2 regions of the Cerasibacillus sp. genome follow, and region 2 is predicted to be linked to the other one. Evidence: a T-box and tRNA genes for the amino acid it is inferred to sense, from the RefSeq annotation. Region 2 holds a T-box; the other holds one or more tRNA genes.
What was found. The T-box of region 2 lies ahead of thrS (threonine--tRNA ligase). A T-box ahead of a tRNA ligase gene usually reads a tRNA of that ligase, here a tRNA-Thr.
Positions count from the first base shown of each region.

Region 1 (4,244 bases), on a different contig from region 2:
TGAGAAGGAATATAAAACATCTTTTTAATGTATATACACTGTTTAATGCACGTGCGAATAATTTAGAGCTCGGAAGATAATTGATAAATTTTATAGTGATATAGAAAGTTTTTAAGCGTTTACACACCACGTGTTAGAGCGTTTCACAAAAATGATTATGGCGTAATTGTGAATGAAAAAAGAACCGTTTTTATTTGTTTTTTATCATAAATAAAAGCAGATTTACCTTGTAAAGATAGATTTGCTTTTCTATACTCGATATAATTGTGAGGTGGAAATGATAAAACATGTACTTATTATTGGTGGTACGGGTATGCTACGGGAAATGTCATCATGGATGATTAAACAAGCGGATAAAACAATGTTAATCGGAAGAAATAAAGAAAAGTTGGAGCAAACTGTCCCTGGCGATAATGAACACAAAGTCCATTACCAATTCATTGATTACCGAGACACCTTGAAATTGCAAGAAGGAATACAGCATGCTCTTGAAGTTCATGGTGCATTTGATTATGTGATTGCATGGATACATAGCTCTGCACCAAAAGCACTTCCAGTGATCTTTAATGAACTGAATCATCTTGAAGAGAAGTGGCGACTCTTCCATATTAAAGGGAGTAGTACGAATGTCAATGCCATTAAACAAAAAATAGAGATTCCAAAAAATTGCTTGTACCGCGACGTTCAGCTTGGATTTAAAATAGAAGAAAATCGTTCAAGATGGCTAACACATCATGAAATAAGTCGTGGTGTCATTGAAGCTATTAATCTTGACCGGGAAAAAACGATTGTTGGTGTATTGGAACCATGGGAACGACGCCCTTAAGCAGCGTAAAACAAAAAATGTAACTATACTTACAGCTACATTTTTTTATATCAACTATTTTATTTATCCCACTTACTTCAGTGGGTTTCTCTTTGAGCAAATCTTTCATCTTAATCTACAATATACCGCGATTAGACAACCGGATATGGTTTAATGACTCGGCAAATTATTTTCCATTTGTTTTTGATGGAAAAATTGTATATGACCATGACCAAATGAAATCAATGATAAAAATCAAACCCCACAACATGCCGATAGAATAAATGGTCTCATTAGGGTAAGGAGAATCTTCAAAGCGACCTGTCTCAATCCATGATAAATCTCGTATATAACTGAACATTTCCTCTATATCTTTCGTTCCGTACATCCAAAAAATGCTCTGTACAACTAGAAATACGACTAAATGTACTGTCGATGACCAGCGGTATTTTTTCGCTATATATTTTGGATTTTTATTTCTGGCTATCACGTCATAGTCTTTTTCTGTTAAGAGTTCTACACCACGCCATGTACCTATCTTTCTTCTCATCCAACGATCTAGCTTTAAAAAATCAAAAATACCAAATGTACACGCGTACAGTACAAAGACCGCTATGACAATTTGAAAAGTCGAGATCTCCCCTGTCATACGATAAAGCACCAAAGCTAATAAAGCCTCTAACATTAATAGCACCAGAAAAGCAATAATAAATAACATACTTAGTCTTTTCTTACTAAGAAAATATCTAACAAAACCAAATAGTAGTAGAGATACCAATAATAGAATCTCTATCGTAATGAATATTTCCCATTGAAAATCGAGAATAAAAGCCATTAATGATCAACCTTCTTTCTCCCCATCAAATTGTTCATTTTGATACACTTCCCAAGCCTGCTCAAAGAAATCCAATAGTTCCTGTTCGATAGGATAGAGACCAATTTCTTTAGATTTTTCTGGTGATTTTCTTATCGCCCAAAACTTTTCAAAAAATGCATCGTTATAACCAAATGTTTCGATCGACTTTTCATCTATTCGTTTAACAACGCGTTGAACTTCAGGTGCCTTAATGCCTTGACCCATATGTTTCTTCAATTGTGCGATTAAAGAAATCCACTCTAATGAATCCGGGTCATCACGATTCATATTTGGCAGAAGATGAAGTAATTCCCTTTCTTGTGAATCAAAATAACGATGCCGATAGATTTCTCTTTTCTCAGCGTTTTGTTGGTATAACTGGATTAACTGATTGATATAAAGCAAGTCAATCGACCCGTCAATTGTTAAGCTATTCATTAAACCTTTTAATGTTTGTTCAATCTTTATCATTCTTTCCTTTTCTTGTTGAATGTACTTTAATTGATTTTCTAACCCCTTTGCCCAATTCCAATTACCATCATCTGATAAGATGTCCTTTATTTCTTTTAATTGAAAGCCTAACGTTTTCAAAAATAGGATTTGTTGGAGTTTTTTTAATTCTGTTTCACCATAAAGTCGATGTCCACCATCCGTTTTCCCAGCAGGAGATAATAAATCTATTTCGTCATAGTAACGTAGTGTCCTCACTGATACACCTGTTTGTTTCGAAACATCTTTTATAGATATCACGATTTACACCACCGTTTTATAATGATTAATTCAATTCAAGTATACAAAATAACGTTACGTCACTTTCAAGGTATTATTTATTCTTTTAGAAAAGTAACGCTCAATATTGAGTTAGAGCTTAAAGCGTAGTAATTTATTGGGTTAAAAAAACGCTATTCCTGACATAAACAGAAATAGCGATTATTTAACATATTAACGCTGGCGAGAGGATTTGAACCTCCGTCCCCTTTTATTACAAGTGAAGTACACTATGCCAGTTGTGCTGCGCCAGCTTGCTTGTGGAAGGTATTCATCTATTGAAATTAAATTTACTTGAATTTCTCTATATATGCTTCCGATACCATTTCATATATTGTCGCTGACTCTTATTCATGCGTATGTTCATAGTTTCATTTATATTAAAAAAACCTTTGTATCTTCCCCTAAACTATCTGAAATTATTATTATTTCATCATCATTAAAACTAAAACTAATAAAACCTTGTCAAACAAAGAATCTTGATTGGGATAAAGTAACAAGCAATTATTAACATCTAACCACATTGATTGACTCCACGACTTAATTTAATTCTGTCGGTACACCAAAATGAGGCTTTTTGCTAACTTCATAATAAATTGCATCATATCTATTGTAAAAACAATAATTTTGAATAGATTCCATATCGTTTAGCTCCTGTATGCTTAATAAACTTGGTTGTCGTATAATAGTCACAGGAAGTTTTCCTCCAAACTTTAGGTTAGTTTCGAACAACTACATTTTAATCAATTCCACTTTATTAAACCCTAAGTTTATTATCCTTGTATTTATGCACTAACAAGAAAGGGTGCTAATACTTCCTTCCTGATTGCACCCGTTAGCTTAAAATTATTTTTTGCATATCTAATAATATGTTTCCATCCAGATCTTTGAAATTAAAATAATGATTATGTTCAATAAAATTTGCGATTGCTTACTATTTCATTTTTCGTGACCTATATTAAAGTCAGATTGCGAAAACGGAATAATCAGATTATACCCTAACAATAATTTCGTTTTCCTCTATCGGTTAACATGTACTTTTCTTCTAATCTCAACTTCTCCATCGTATTTTAAAGGCACGAAATACCATATATTTAATATAGGTGTCTCCAGTGGTTTACACTCGTATTGGATGAACATGTCTTCCTACCTTCCTCTAACATTTATTATTATTTAAGCATTCGGTTAACAATCTTATTTTTTGATCCCATTAATAAAAACCGCCTGGTGATGTAACACCAAACGGTTAGTGCAAGAGCCTTAAAGGGGGTAACTCACAACTTAAAAGAGCAAAAATAATAATTAATTATCTTTAACCATTAATCGGAGCGTTTATTTATCCGATACTTAGAATTCTTCTGCTTCAGGACAATTCCTTCCAGGTCTCTCTCCTCCACCAAGTAGAAATAAGGTACCTCAACCTCTTCGATCCATTGAACGTTTACAATCCGCTCCGATTTGAAATCCAACTGATTCATTATTTCCTTACGTTCGATGAGTGGTAAGGACGCAATCTTTTCACCAGCACAATAAATAAATATCGTATACACACAATTGAATTTGACGTTGACTCTTTCTGCTTTTGAATCGTCCCTTAAACTACATGGTACACACAGATAACCGGCAAAATCACCTTCGAATTTTGCCGGTTATCTTGAAAGTATTATTACTTTACTTTTTTCTCTTTTCTTTATTGCTCCCTTCTGTTTTTGTTAAAGCCCGCTTAGACATACCAAATAGAACCGTTTTAGATGGGGAACTTATTGTACCTGGAGTAAACGGAGCGCCTGGCTTTGAAGCAATGATACTTACAAT
Region 1 is NZ_DATBTY010000058.1:24,118-28,361, reverse strand. Features, by position in the region: gene VIG73_RS09515 (short-chain dehydrogenase) at 278-826, shown strand; gene VIG73_RS09510 (hypothetical protein) at 993-1,640, opposite strand; gene VIG73_RS09505 (MerR family transcriptional regulator) at 1,647-2,411, opposite strand; tRNA gene VIG73_RS09500 (tRNA-Thr) at 2,608-2,683, opposite strand; gene VIG73_RS15740 (hypothetical protein) at 3,749-4,045, opposite strand.
Region 1: it encodes a tRNA-Thr, which carries the amino acid that the T-box ahead of thrS (threonine--tRNA ligase) is inferred to sense. The anticodon was not compared.

Region 2 (4,244 bases):
ATTATAAAATGATGTTTACTTCTTAAATTTTTACGATCAAGGACATAGGATACTTCTTGATGCATCTGTCGAGCACCGTCAGATTCGGTATAAATATATTTTCCCTGTACATTATCAAAATAAAGTGTTGAATCGAGCATTTTTTCTATCAGCTTTTCTTTCGTCATCTCACCTGTTTTCTGTTTTTCCTTGTCCTTTTTAATCACTTCTTTTGTTTGTTCTACTTTTTGTTGATGCTCTTCAACAACATCATCTTTCGTCACAGGAAAGACGTCGAGTTCGTATAAAATATAACTAATAATCACAATGACCGATAAAACAATAAGAATAGGTTTGGCAAAACGCATAGAACATCCCCTATTTCGTCTTAATTTGGAATAAGCATACCACAGAGTGAAAACGTATTCAATTATTTTAAAATAGTGTGATTTTTATAACAAAAAAAATACAGGTGCCTTAAAATACGCAATTTAAGACACCTGTTTTTTATGTTATTGACGTGATACTTTCTGTTCGATTTCTTCTTTAATTAATTGTTCAAATTGGTCGTAACTGAGCGTTTCAGTTTTCTTCTCTCCGTAACGGCGAACGTTAACTGCTTGTTCTTCAATCTCTTTATCTCCTACAACAAGTGCGAATGGAACTTTCTCTGTTTGGGCTTCGCGAATCTTATAGCCAATTTTTTCATCGCGTTCATCAACTTCAACACGAATACCTTGGAAGCGTAAACGTTCACTCACATCTTTCGCATAATCTAAATGAGCAGATAAAGAAACTGGAATAACTTTTACTTGTACAGGTGCAAGCCATACTGGAAAAGCACCTTTATATTCTTCAAGTAAGAAAGCAACAAAACGTTCCATCGTTGAGACAACACCACGGTGAATGACAACTGGACGATGTTCTTTACCATCTTCTCCGATATAAGTTAAATCAAATTTCTCTGCAGCTTGATAATCGAGTTGAACGGTAGACAATGTTTCATCCTTACCGAGTGCTGTTTTTACTTGTACGTCTAATTTCGGACCATAGAAAGCCGCTTCTCCTTCAGCTTCTACATAATCTAGATCCATCTCTTCCATTGTTTCTTTAAGGGCTGCTTGTGCGTATTCCCACATCTCATCATTATCGATATATTTCTCTTTATCTTCTGGATCACGATATGAAAGTCGGAAATAATAATCATCGATACCAAAATCTTGATATACATGTTTAATGAGTGTAACAACTCGTTTAAATTCTTCTTTCACTTGATCAGGACGAGCGAAGATATGTGCATCATTTAATGTCATTCCGCGAACACGTTGTAAGCCAGCTAAAGCACCCGACATTTCATAACGGTGCATCGTTCCTAATTCTGCAATACGAACTGGTAAGTTACGATAACTATACAACTGATTTTTATAAACCATCATATGATGTGGACAGTTCATCGGACGTAAGATTAGTTCTTCATTATCCATTTTCATCGATGGGAACATATCGTCCTGGTAGTGATCTAAATGACCGCTTGTTTTATACAACTCCACACTACCAAGTACAGGTGTATAGACATGGTTATAACCAAGTCTTTCTTCTAAGTCAACAATATAACGCTCAATAATCCGGCGTACAGTTGCGCCTTTCGGTAACCAAAGGGGTAAACCTTGCCCAACTTTTTGAGAAACAGTAAAGATACCTAACTCTTTACCGAGCTTACGGTGATCACGTTCTTTACGTTCTTCTAAAATACGTAAATGCTCTGTTAGTTGACTTTTCTTTTCAAAAGCCGTTCCATAGATACGTTGTAATTGTTTATTGTTGCTATCGCCACGCCAATACGCACCAGAAATCGTTAATAATTTAAAAACTTTAATTTTTCCAGTTGACGGGACATGCACACCACGACATAAATCAACAAAATCATCTTGTTCATAAAGGGTGATCGTTTCACCTTCTGGAATATCTTGAATCAATTCAACTTTCAGTGGATCATTTAAGTCTTTAAACTTTTGAATCGCCTCTTCACGAGATACTTCAATCCGTTTAATTTCAATATTTTGATCAATTATGCGTTGCATTTCTTTTTCTATTTTAGGTAAATCTTCTGGTGTAATCGACACATCAAGGTCCATATCATAGTAGAATCCTTCTTCAATAACAGGACCAACACCAAAGTTGACATCTTTATACAGTCGTTTAATCGCATGTGCCATTAAATGCGCTGTTGAATGGCGCATAATCTCGATTCCTTCCTGATCTCTATACGTGATGATTTGAATCGGACCACCATGCGGAAGTTCCCGTCTTAAATCGAACAATTGATCATCAACTCTAACAGCTAATGCTTGCTTCTTAAGTCCTGGTGAAATGCTTCCAGCGATATCTTCACCTGTCGTTCCTTTAGGAAACACCTTTTTATTTCCATCTGGAAACACAATTTCAATTTCTGCCATCTTTAAACACTCCTTTTCATATTTAAAAACAAATAAAAAACACCCATCCCTACTAAATAAAAGGGACGAGTGTGCAAATCGTGGTTCCACCCTAGTTCTCGTCATGAACATGACGCTCACAACGACTCCATTTTCCTTAACGTGGATCAAGCGCTGTATATTACTGTTATTTCATATACAGGGTTCAAAGGTGGTAATCAATTGCCTAACAGTAGAAGTTCTCAGCCGATGACTTCTATCTCTGAGCTGTTATTAAGCAAATAATCATGTCCTTATCCTTACCGATAGAATATAATTATTTAATATTATAGCGGGTTATCATTAAAATTGCAACTATATTGAGAAAGGAAATTCCGATAATGGTAAAAACATCACCTTTTCTTGAAACACATTAATCACAGTCATTGTTTTAGGTTCAGAGGGGTCTTCACCATAGATGTATATTTTATTTGGCGCAATCGCAATCAAAGGTGCTAAATTCATTTCTTTTCCGTCCAGGCCAACAATATATAAAGGTTCCTGCTTCATAATTTGCATTAACTTCTTTGACGTTAAACGTTCTCCATCCGGATCAAAAAATGAGAAATTATCCCCCTGTACGACGTGAATACAATCATGGTCTGATTTTTTTCGATTCATATATTCACGTAACATATGTATAAAAGCTTGATGCTCTTCCTCACGTTTATAATCATCTATTGCAAGACCTACAATCTGTGTGAGTGCATTTTTTAAATCAGTTAAGCGAAATTGTATAATGGATTGAAAATGAATGGCTGTATCTTCAAGAATCCGCTCAAAAAAAATGGCCTGTAACCAATCGTTTAAACACTTATCTTTCAATAATATTTGATCTTCTAATAACATCGTCTCTGAAAGATGGCTAATACGTTTTAATTCTTCGCCGTTTGTGTAATAATACTTGTCACGTAAAATTTTTTCAATAAAATCGGTTAAATGATACGTCATAAAAACATCAGCAAGCGCTTTTGCGATAGCCGTTTTCATATCAGCTGTTAACACACGCACATATAATCGATTCCCCCAATCTTTATGCGTTTCCCATTGCACATGAATTTCATTCGTTATTTGATATACCACATCACAAAAACAAGTTACTTCTTTATTCGTTCTAAAATAAATCTCTAACAAACCCATCACCCTCACCATTATCCAAACTGTTACATTATATGGATAAGCAAAGGAAAAAATGTACTTCTTCTTGAAAAGAAATGTTTTTTAAAAAAATAAAAACGCCTGAGAAATTCTCAGACGCTATCTATTCCCGACGATTTCTTCCATATACAGGGACTTCATGACTCACTTGTTTAATTCGCTCAATAATTCGTCCTGCCTTGACGGTTTCTACACCACTTCTTGTTGTCGCAAGCATTTTCTCTAATTGGTCTAAACTATAATTTGATGTGAAGAAGACGGGTCGTTTTTCCATCATGCGAAATTGTAAGATTGAACCGAGTATTTCATCACGAAACCAGGCTGATTGCATTTCTGCTCCGATGTCGTCAAGCATAAGAACATCCGCTTTTTTAAAAATGTCTATTTTTTTATTTACTGAGTCATCTTTTAATGATGCACGCATTTCACGTACAAGTTCTGGCATATAAATAAGCGTGGAGGAGATATTAAAATCCTTTAACGAATTGGCTAAAGCACCAAGGAAATACGTTTTGCCCACCCCAAATGGTCCATGGAAATAGATTCCTTTCTCAGGAACACCATCTTTCACCTGCCTAATAAACCGATGTAATTCTAAAACAGCTTGTCCACGTTCTGAATCATTGTCAATGT
Region 2 is NZ_DATBTY010000040.1:43,829-48,072, reverse strand. Features, by position in the region: gene VIG73_RS07525 (hypothetical protein) at 1-347, opposite strand, end outside; gene thrS (threonine--tRNA ligase) at 492-2,435, opposite strand; T-box leader at 2,494-2,723, opposite strand; gene ytxC (sporulation protein YtxC) at 2,769-3,587, opposite strand; gene dnaI (primosomal protein DnaI) at 3,715-4,244, opposite strand, start outside.